3 regions of the Streptomyces sp. NPDC058289 genome follow, and region 1 is predicted to be linked to each of the others. Evidence: riboswitches for the same ligand, from Rfam matches in the RefSeq annotation. Region 1 holds a riboswitch; each other region holds the start of a gene.

Evidence for each region. Region 1 has a riboswitch for cobalamin ahead of ACFVX6_RS22580 (energy-coupling factor ABC transporter permease). Riboswitches for the same ligand answer to the same signal wherever they lie in the genome.
Region 2: it holds a riboswitch for cobalamin, as region 1 does, so the genes downstream of both, ACFVX6_RS04900 (ribonucleoside triphosphate reductase) here and ACFVX6_RS22580 (energy-coupling factor ABC transporter permease) in region 1, are expected to answer to the same signal.
Region 3: it holds a riboswitch for cobalamin, as region 1 does, so the genes downstream of both, ACFVX6_RS07160 (CbtB-domain containing protein) here and ACFVX6_RS22580 (energy-coupling factor ABC transporter permease) in region 1, are expected to answer to the same signal.

Annotation. Positions count from the first base shown of each region.
Region 1 covers NZ_JBHVYI010000044.1:29,584-32,846, forward strand. The annotation lists gene ACFVX6_RS22565 (ATP-binding cassette domain-containing protein) at 1-94, opposite strand, end outside; gene cbiQ (cobalt ECF transporter T component CbiQ) at 91-840, opposite strand; gene ACFVX6_RS22575 (energy-coupling factor ABC transporter substrate-binding protein) at 844-1,182, opposite strand; gene ACFVX6_RS22580 (energy-coupling factor ABC transporter permease) at 1,182-1,877, opposite strand; cobalamin riboswitch at 1,906-2,100, opposite strand; gene ACFVX6_RS22585 (flavodoxin family protein) at 2,339-3,070, shown strand; gene ACFVX6_RS22590 (hypothetical protein) at 3,099-3,263, opposite strand, start outside.
Region 2 covers NZ_JBHVYI010000006.1:155,768-159,030, forward strand. The annotation lists gene ACFVX6_RS04900 (ribonucleoside triphosphate reductase) at 1-1,252, opposite strand, end outside; cobalamin riboswitch at 1,295-1,436, opposite strand; gene ACFVX6_RS04905 (endo-1,3-alpha-glucanase family glycosylhydrolase) at 1,560-3,152, opposite strand.
Region 3 covers NZ_JBHVYI010000010.1:30,693-33,955, forward strand. The annotation lists gene ACFVX6_RS07145 (alpha/beta hydrolase) at 1-212, opposite strand, end outside; gene ACFVX6_RS07150 (hypothetical protein) at 300-569, opposite strand; gene ACFVX6_RS07155 (CbtA family protein) at 685-1,437, opposite strand; gene ACFVX6_RS07160 (CbtB-domain containing protein) at 1,468-1,686, opposite strand; cobalamin riboswitch at 1,725-1,861, opposite strand; gene ACFVX6_RS07165 (phytase) at 1,912-3,198, opposite strand.

The DNA.
Region 1 (3,263 bases):
CGGTCAGGACCGCCGGGCCGTCCTCGTAGGCGTAGCCCGCGCCGGACAGTTCCACCACCGGCGGGTGGGAGGAGAGGGGCAGCGACGGGTTCACAGGTAGAGCCCCTTCAGGGTGAGGGTCAGGGTGATCAGGGCCGCCAGCAGGCCGGCGGTGGCCGCCAGGAAGCGCCACGACAGGGCCGCCTCCGGTACGAGGACCCGCAGCGCGCCGTCGTAGCCGCGTCCGGCCAGACCGGCCTGGAGCTTGGCCGCACGGTCGAAGGCCCGTACGAAGGAGGTGGCGGCCAGTCCGGCCAGGGAACGCCACACCGCCGCCCGGCCGGTGTGCCCGAGCCGGGCCGCCTGGGCCCGGCGGACCTGGGCCATGGAGTCCAGCAGCAGGAAGCCGATCCGGTACATGACCAGGGCCACGTCCACCACGGGGGCCGGCACCCCGGCCCGCACCAGCCGGGGCAGTACGTCGGAGACCGGGGTGGTGAAGGCGAACAGCAGCAGCCCGAGCGAGGCCGCCGAGGTGCGCAGCAGCAGTTCGGCGGCGAGCCGGGGGCCGTCGGGGGCCAGGGACACCGGCCCTGCCGGGCCGCCGACCGCGAACAGCAGGGGCAGCGCCCCGGTGAAGCAGAAGCCGAGCGGGATCCGGAAGGCCCGCCAGAGCTGCCGGCCGGCCACCCCGGCCGGGCCGAGCAGCACGGCGAGGGTGGCGGCGGCCACCAGGGGCCCGCCCGGCCAGGGCGGCAGGCACACGGCGGTGACCGTCAGCCCGATCCCGAGCAGGGCCTTCTCCAGCGGGTGCCGGCCGCGCCAGCGACTGCTGTGCGCGGCCACGTCGATCGGCAGCACCGCCTAGGCCTCCGGGGCGGTGGCGGCAGCGGCGGCGGCCGCCCCTTGGCGGCGGCCCTTGCGGACGCCGAAGTAGTACGCGAGCACGCCCGCCCCCAGGGCCGCCTGCAAGGCGAACAGCGCGGACTCGATCTCGGCCGAGGGGGGCTCGTACAGAGGGGAGAACCAGGGCTCGTAATCCGGCTTCAGCTCGGTGATCGCCGCCTCCGCCTGCCCGTCGGCGCCCGCGAAGGGCTCCTCCTTGCCATCGCCCAGCCCCAGGGCGATCGGCAGCACGGCCAGCGCCGCCACCAGGAGCAGCAGCAGGGTGTTGATCTTCGCGTTCTTGGACATCCCGCTCATCACGCCGCCGCCTTCTCTCCGGTACGGGTGCCCGTCAGCTTCGCAACACCGAGCCGGACCAGGTCCGACTTGCTCGACGCCATCAGCAGCCGCATCACGAGGACGGTCAGCAGCCCCTCGCTCACCGCCAGCGGGATCTGCGTGACCGCGAAGATCCCCCCGAACTTCGCGAGCGAGCCCGCGAACCCGGAGGCCGGGTCCGGGAAGGCCAGGGCGAGCTGCACGCTGGTGACGCAGTAGGTGATCAGATCGGCGAAGAAGGCGCCGAAGAACACGGTCACCATCAGCGGGAGTTCGAACTTCCGCAGGAGCCGGTAGACGGCGTAGCCCGCCCACGGGCCGGCGATGGCCATCGAGAAGACGTTGGCGCCGAGGGTGGTGAGCCCGCCGTGCGCCAGCAGCAGGGCCTGGAACAGCAGGGTGATCGTGCCGAGCACCGCCATGATCGGCGGCCGGAACAGGATCGCCCCGAGCCCGGTGCCCGTGGGGTGCGAGCAACTGCCCGTCACGGAGGGGATCTTCAGGGCGGACAGGACGAACGTGAAGGCCCCGGACGCACCGAGCAGCAGGGTGCTCTCCGGGTTGGCCTTCACCTCGCGGGTGAGCGAGCGGACGCCGTGGACGACGAAGGGGGCGGACGCGGCGCCCCAGGCGACCGCGTGCAAAGGGGGCAGGAACCCCTCGGCTATATGCATGGGTAGGGAGACCTCTCCAGCACCTCGTGGATGGACAACGCGCCCCGGCCGGTCTCCTGGCTCACGGGTTGACGTCCATGCTCCGCCTTCCCGGGCAGCGCGGAACCTCCCGCGCAGCCCAGTGGCTTTCCCGCAGGAGTGGAGCCGGACTTCCCGATCACAGTGGCGAGGGCCGCACCGGTTTCCCACCGGTTTCCCGAACACCAAGGCTCGCTGACCCTAGTCGGCCGCGCGGAGCGGTAACAACCCGCCCCCATTGCGCCGACAGGTGGCCGGATTCCGATTTATGGCGACTCTCCGCGTCGGTCGGCCGACCCTTCACCCCAATTGCGCTGATCGAAGAGGGAGTTCCGTGAGGAGCGGCCCGACGGGCCATGGTCACCCCGAGCCTCCGCACGGTTCCGCACCCGGACGGGTGCGGTCCGCTGGCGGGCCCGTCCGGCGGGGGTCAGGCTGGTGGGGTGACCGCCGAATCCGATGCCGCGCCCGCCTTCGACTACTCCGACCTGACCGCCGTGTACGTCAACTGCACGCTCAGGCGATCGCCCGAGCCCAGCAACACCGAGGGCCTGATCGACAAGAGCCGCGCGGTGATGGAGGCGGCCGGGGCCCGGACCTCGCTCATCCGGGCCGTCGACCACGACATCGCCACCGGAGTCTGGCCGGACATGACCGACCACGGCTGGGAGAGCGATCAGTGGCCGGTGCTCTACAGCCAGATCATGGACGCCGACATCCTCGTGCTGTGCGGCCCGATCTGGCTCGGGGACAACAGCTCGGTGATGAAGCAGGTCATCGAGCGGCTCTACGCCTGCTCCTCGATCCTGAACGAGCAGGGCCAGTACGCCTATTACGGGCGCGTGGGCGGGGCGCTGATCACCGGCAACGAGGACGGCGTCAAACACTGCGCCATGAACATCCTCTACAGCCTCCAGCACCTCGGCTACGCGATCCCCCCGCAGGCCGACGCCGGATGGATCGGCGAAGCCGGACCCGGGCCCTCGTACCTGGACCCCGGCTCCGGCGGCCCGGAGAACGACTTCACCAACCGGAACACGGCCTTCATGAGCTGGAACCTCATGCACCTGGCCGCCCTGCTCAAGCGGTCCGGCGGGATGCCGGCGCACGGCAACCAGCGCTCCTCGTGGGACGCGGGCTGCCGCTTCGACTTCCCGAATCCCGAGCACCGGTAGACGGGCCCGACCTCCCGCCGGCGGGTGCTCAGCAGACGTTCGGGTGCGCGACGTCCAGGACGAAGCGCTCCGGGGCGTGCAGCTTGAAGGAGGTGTAGGCGGGCTTGGTGTCGAAGGCGGCCCCGAAGGTGACGTACCCCTCGTAGTCGCCGGTCAGGGCGATGCCCTTCAGCTTGGGCAGGTAGATCTTGAG
Region 2 (3,263 bases), on a different contig from region 1:
TCCGGGCCCGGACCCGGTCCAGGAGGCGGACCGCGAGGGCGTGACCCTCGGGGGTGGTGATGTCGTGGGCGTCCGCGCTGAAGTTGCGGACCATTTCGTTGACGCCGTTGACCCCGATGGTGGAGAAATGGTTGCGCAGGGTGCCCAAGTACCGCTTGGTGTAGGGGAAGAGACCACCGTCGATCAGGTCCTGGACGGTGATCCGCTTGAGTTCGAGGCTGTCCTTGGCGAGCTCGCACAGCCGGTCCACCTCGGCCAGCAGCCGCGTCTCGTCGCCCGCGCAGAGGTGCCCGAGCCGGGCGCAGTTGAGGGTGACCACACCGAGCGAGCCGGTCTGCTCGGCGCTGCCGAAGAGGCCGTTGCCGCGCTTGAGCAGCTCGGTCAGGTCGAGCTGGAGCCGGCAGCACATGGAGCGGATCATGTGCGGTTCGAGCTCGGAGTTGATGAAGTTCTGGAAGTACGGGAGCCCGTACTTGGCGGTCATCGCGAAGAGCAGTTCGGCGTTCTCGCTCTCCCAGGGGAAGTCGCGGGTGATGTTGTAGGTCGGGATGGGGAAGGTGAACACCCGCCCGGCGGCGTCGCCTTCCGTCATCACCTCGATGTACGCCCGGTTGATCATGTCCATCTCGGCCTGGAGCTCGCCGTAGGTGAAACCGGTCTCCTCCCCCGCGACCACCGGGATCTGCGCGCGCAGGTCCTCGGGGCAGGTCCAGTCGAAGGTGAGGTTGATGAAGGGGGTCTGCGTGCCCCAGCGCGAGGGCACGTTGAGGTTGTGCACGAGCTCCTGGATGCACTGCCTGACCTGGTCGTACGTCAGCGCGTCGAGGCGGACGTAGGGGGCGAGGTACGTATCGAAGGAGGAGAAGGCCTGGGCCCCCGCCCATTCGTTCTGCAGGGTGCCGAGGAAGTTCACGATCTGGCCGACGGCCGAGGACAGGTGCCTGGGCGGAGCGGAGTCGATCTGGCCGGGGACCCCGTTGAAGCCCTCGGTGAGCAGGGTGCGCAGGGACCAGCCGGCGCAGTAGCCGGAGAGCATGTCCAGGTCGTGGATGTGGAGGTCGCCCTCGCGGTGGGCGCGGGCCACCGCGGCGGGATAGACCTGCTCCAGCCAGTAGTTCGCGGTGACCTTGCCCGCGGCGTTGAGGATGAGTCCGCCGAGCGAATAGCCCTGGTTGGCGTTGGCGTTCACCCGCCAGTCCCGACGGTCCAGGTACTCGGTCACGGTCTCTACGGCATCGACGACAGCAGTCACGGCAGCCCTCCCACGAGGCTCGGCACGGAAGAATGGCGGGCTTTTTCGAAAGCCCGCGCCGGCAGGTGTCGGACTCGTCCGCCGTGGCGGACTCACCGTTGCGGGGCAGTCCCGGATTCCCACCGGGTTCCCTGTTGCCTCGGTCGGGGAGAGGCCCCGCCGAACCGGCAGAGCCAACACTACATATGGATGTGACGGCAGAGCGCCACCACTACATATGGGGTGACGAAGGTCCCGAGGCAAGGGACTTCGGCCCCTGGGACCCGCGCCGGAGCGCCCTGCGGACCCGCGCCGCAGCCCGGCGGACTCAGCTCCGGCCGCTGGTGGCGGCGTAGTACTGGAGGTCCTGCACCTCCACCGCCCGGTCCACCCGGTAGCGCAGCTCCACCCGGGCCCCGGCCTTGCCGCCCCGCACCACGGACGCCGAGCCGACGCCCGGGCCCAGGGGCAGCAGCTCGGAGTGGACCCCGGCGGGGGCCGCGTGCGCGTCTTCGGCCGCGCCCACGGTCGTACGGATGCTCGCGGGCGCGGTCAGGAAGCTCAGCACCTCCACCGCGTCCCGGGCCGCGGCGCTGCCGCCCCGCAGCGACATCACGAGGGACTGGCTGCCGCTCGGGTCCGCGGCGGAGAACTGGGTGCGCGAGCTCAGGTAGAGCGTGTCGCGGACGATCTTCGGCCAGCCGCCCGTCTTGAACCGGGTGAGGTAGTACGAGGAAAGGTCCAGGTAGGCATGGCCGTTGTGCAGGGAGGGCGCGAACTGGCTGCTCTCGCTGTAGTCGTTCCACGTGGTGAGCTGGACCCAGTCGGCCCCGTCCTCGATGGCGCGGTTCCATGTGGCGCGCAGGGTCGCGGTGTTGCCCGCCTCGTCGTAGATGCCCTGGTTGGGGCGGGCGTCCTGGACCGATACGGGCTGCATCCAGATCTTGCCCGCGGCGTGGGCGCGCCGGACGTCGCGCGTGGAGCTCTCCTGGCCGACGTAGCTGCGACTGCCCCACTCGGAGAATCCGTAGCTGATGGGCTCGAACTCGCCGCTGTGCGCGCCGAAGTCGAGGAAGAGCGGGACGAAGGCGGTCCGGATCCCGTGCCGCGACTTCAGGGCGTCCATGACCCCGGTCCACCAGGCGACGCTCTTCTCCTCCGCCTTGAACGGCGAGACGACCAGCCGGCCGTCGGGGAGCCGGTGGGCGGCCGGGGCCTTGCCGAGTTCCGCGAGGAGGTCGGCGAGCACGACCGGGTCGTCGGTGCCCAGGGAGGTCATGTCCGGCATCAGCATGACCTTGAAGGCCGGATCCACCGAACGGGCGGCTTCCATCAGGAGGTTGGAGCGTTCCCGGTTCTTCCCGGCCAGGGAGAGCAGGTCGAGGGTGAATCCGTCGATGCCGGCGGCGCGAGCCGTGCGGACCTCCTGCTGGAGGTTGGCGAGCTCCCAGTTCCCGGCCTTGGGCGGGACGGGCAGCGGGCGGTCGCGGAGCAGGCCGCCGTAGCGCTCGTGCTTGCCGTTCTCGCCGTCCGGCTTCAGGTAGTTGCGGGTGTAGTAGTCGGCGTCGGCGCCGACGTTGTCCAGGGAGAGCGGGTACGGGGTGAAGTAGTGGGCGAAGACCAGCTTCTTGCCGGCGGTGCCGGAGCGCAGGACGGACGGCTGCGGCATGTCGAAGGGCAGGGCTCCGGTGGGGCGCGCTGCGCCGTCCGCGCCGGACCCCTGGGCCTTCGGGTCAGGCGGCTGCCCGCCCGGGCTCTGCGGGGCGGTCGCACCCGGGCCGGTGGGGCCGGTGACGGCGGGCGCGGGGCCGTCGCCGGGGGTCCCGGGCAGGGTGTCGCCCGGGACCGGTGCCGGGCGGGCCCGCGCGTCGGCGACGGTACGGGGCTCCCAGGCGATGCCCGTCGCGGCGCAGACGCCCACGAGGAGGAAGGCGGACAGGAAGAGGCTCAGCAGGGGTCTTCGGCGTCGGAAGCCCGCACGGCGCCGGTGCGACGCGGGTCTCGCGCCCCGCTCTGACCGACGCCGGTCCGC
Region 3 (3,263 bases), on a different contig from region 1:
TAGTCGAGGGGGACGGACAGCTTCGCGCACTGCTGGCCGTCGAGGTGGCCCGTGTGGGTGCACGCCGTCCAGGCCAGGGTGGGCGCAGCGCCCCGGGTGGCGGCGGCGGCTGTGGCATCGGTGGCTGTGGCATCGGCAGTACTGGTCAGCGTGGCCGCCACGGCCGTGACGCAGAGGGCGATGAGTGCGGTCTTGCTGCGGTAAGTGGCCATGGAACGAGGATGGTTGAGCATCCTCGGCCGCCACATCCGGTAGGCGGGAAGGCCGTTCGGGGGGCTAGCCCCCCGGCCGGCCCCCCGTCAGACCACCACGACCGTCACCGCCGCCGCGCCCATCAGCACGGCGGCGGAGTGGATGGCCGCATGGCCGTAGTCACCCGACCAGAGGTGGCGGGCCAGGCCGCCCATGGCGGTCAGGCCCGCGATGATGCCGATCTGCGCGAGCAGGGTGACGGCGGTGAAGGGGGTCAGCAGCAGGATCACCGCGTTGAGCCAGAACGGGGCGGCGCCCGTCCAGCCCCGCCACTCCCGCACGTCCCGCCACTGCTGCCGGGTCGGCAGCTGCGGCACGTACGGGCGGCTCGGCCCCTCCCGGCGGTCTTTGGGTCTTCGGTGGTCCCCGAGCTCTCGGATCGCCGTCGTCACCGCGCCGTCACCAGCCTTTCAGTCACTTGCACGCAAGACGTCAACTCGCAGGCTGTACAGCCTCCTTGGGAGTTCCGGCCGGGACAAGGGCCCGTTCGGCAAGAAATCCGAAAGCCAGGCCGAAAGTGCCCCACATCGCTGCCTGAATGGCGAGCGAGGCGAGTCGGAACTGCCAGACGAGCGCCGCCGGGAAGTCCGCCGGCACCTCGTTGACGCCGGGCAGGAACGCGTAGGCGATGCCGACGGCCACCACGAAGGCGACCGAGGCGGCGATCGATGCGTTCCAGTTGCCCAGGCTCGGCGCCAGGCGCCGGCCCAGGATCAGCGCGGCCGCCGCGAGCAGCAGGCCGAGCGCGAGCATCAGGACGTAGAGGGTGGTCCGCTGCACCGTGGTCTCGGGGTCTCCGACGGCCGGCGGGTTGGCGGGGTACTTGAAGAACGGCACCAGGGTGACGGTGACGAACAGACCGCCGGAGACAAGCAGCGCCGTGGCCCGGGGGCCGAAGCGGCCGATCCGGCCCAGGGCGTAGCAGTAGACGAGCGCGGCGATGCCGCCGAGCGCGATCCCGTAGAGCAGGGTTCCGGTGCCCAGCCCGGCCGTGGCCTGGAGGGCCCGGCTGACCGGGGCGACCTCGCCGCCGTGGTGGTCGTGGGCTCCGGCTTCCTCGATGGCGATCGCCGCGTCGACCTGGGATTCACCGAGGAAGTACGCGACGAGGAACGCGGCGACTCCGGCGAGCAGGCCGGCGAGCATGCCCCTGATGAGGAGCACGCGGGGGGAAATGGGATTCATGAAGTTTTCGGTCCCTTGCGGATCGGTGGATCAGTGGCAGGGGAAGCCGAGGAGGTGGCGGCCGTCGTGCATCCACTCGTGCACGGTGTCGCCTTCGAAGATCGCGGTGGCGCCCTGCTCGGCGCCGACGAGGTAGAGCAGGACCAGCATCAGGACACCGACGAACAGCGCCCAAGGGGCCAGAGCGGTGAGGGAGATGGGTGCGACGGCCAGGGGAGCGGCAGTCGTGGGCACGGCGGAGTTGGCCATGGCAGGAGCCTCCAGAGGGAACACGCGTCCCGGTCAGTGGTGCTTTCGACGACGGTGGCGGGTCTGACTTTCCTCCCCCTCCGGGAGGATTCACAGTGGCGCGACCGTGCCGGATTCTCAACCGGACTTCCGTCATACCGTCGTCTTGTCGTCCGCCACCGTACCGCTCTTTATGGCGGCCTTACAGCGTCCTTGCAGGAGGGCTCCGTCTCATCGCTCGTCCCGTCAGTCGATGGCGTCGACGACCTCGCCCAGGTCGACGAACTTGAAGCCGGTCGCCTCGCGGTCGCCGTCGCCGGGGGTTTCCCGGCCGTCCTGGACGACGAGCAGGCCGCGGGGGTAGCGCGTGCCGAGGGGGGCGTTGAGGGCTGCGGCGCCGTCGCAGACCTCGGAGCCGTCGAGGGTGGCGGAGGCCGCGGTGATGCGGAAGGCGCCCTCGAACTCGTTGTGGTCCTCGCGCTCGCGGTCGTAGGCGACGAAGGTGTCGTCGCCCTGGCTGGAGGCGAGCAGGTAGCCGTCGCCGTCAGCCTCGGTGACCAGGGTCAGGCCCTCGACGTCGGCCTTCAGGCGCTTGCCGCCGTAGCCGGGGTCGGCGCCGGGCGTGCACTCCTCGGTCTGCTCGTCGTAGGTGCCGGGCACTCCGTACTCGCGCACCTTGTCGATCAGCCTCGGCGTGCCGGTGAGGCCCGCATCGATGCGCCAGATCCCGACGTCCTCCTGCCCCGCGTACAGGGTGCCGTCCGCGGGATCGACGACCATGCCCTCGATCTGCGGCAGCTCGCCCGGCTCGGCGCAGGGCGTCCAGGAAGCGCCGTTCGGCAGGCGGAAGGACGACGGCAGGTCGAGCGTGCGCACCTGGCGGTAGTCGACCGTGCCGGCGGGGGTGGCCAGCAGCTCCAGCAGGGCGATCCGGGTGCGGTTGCGCTGGCTGACCAGCGCGTAGGACCGGCCGGTCTTGCGGTCCGTCCAGGTGGCCAGGCCGTACGCGGTCTTCTGCTCGTTGATCTCGGCCTGGTCGGCGGAGAAGACCGGGCGGGCTCCCGGGTCGGTGACGTCGGTGAGCGGGCCGCCGGGCCGGTTCCGGTCGATGCGGTAGATCCGCAGCCGGTCGTTGCCCCGGTCGCTGACGACCGCGAGATCGGCGCGCCCGCCGCCCAGGCGCAGGCCGTTGACCAGGTCGACGTTGTTGAAGCGGCCGGGTGCGTCGTCGGCGCCGGGTCCGGCCGGGGCGGACAGCGACTGCACCTGCCGGGCCTCCAGGTCGTAGACCCGCAGACCGCCCTGCTTGGCGGTCGCGATCACCAGGCTGCGGCCCGGGTCGGCGGCGTTGCGCCAGATCGACGGGTCATCGGCGTTGGCGTCGCCGTCGGCCTCGTCGTCGTACAGCGGCGCGGTCTCGGCCTTGGGCCGGACACTGCCGATCGAGGAGGCTTGCGCCGGGAGCGCAACGGAGGCCGCGAGTGTCGTGCAGAGCACGAGTACGGAGGCGCGGGCGGCCGAACGTATGGTCAATGTTCTTCCTTTACAAGGGTTTTGCCCTGAGGGGAAGACGCTCCCCGGGTTGCTGGTCATGTCCG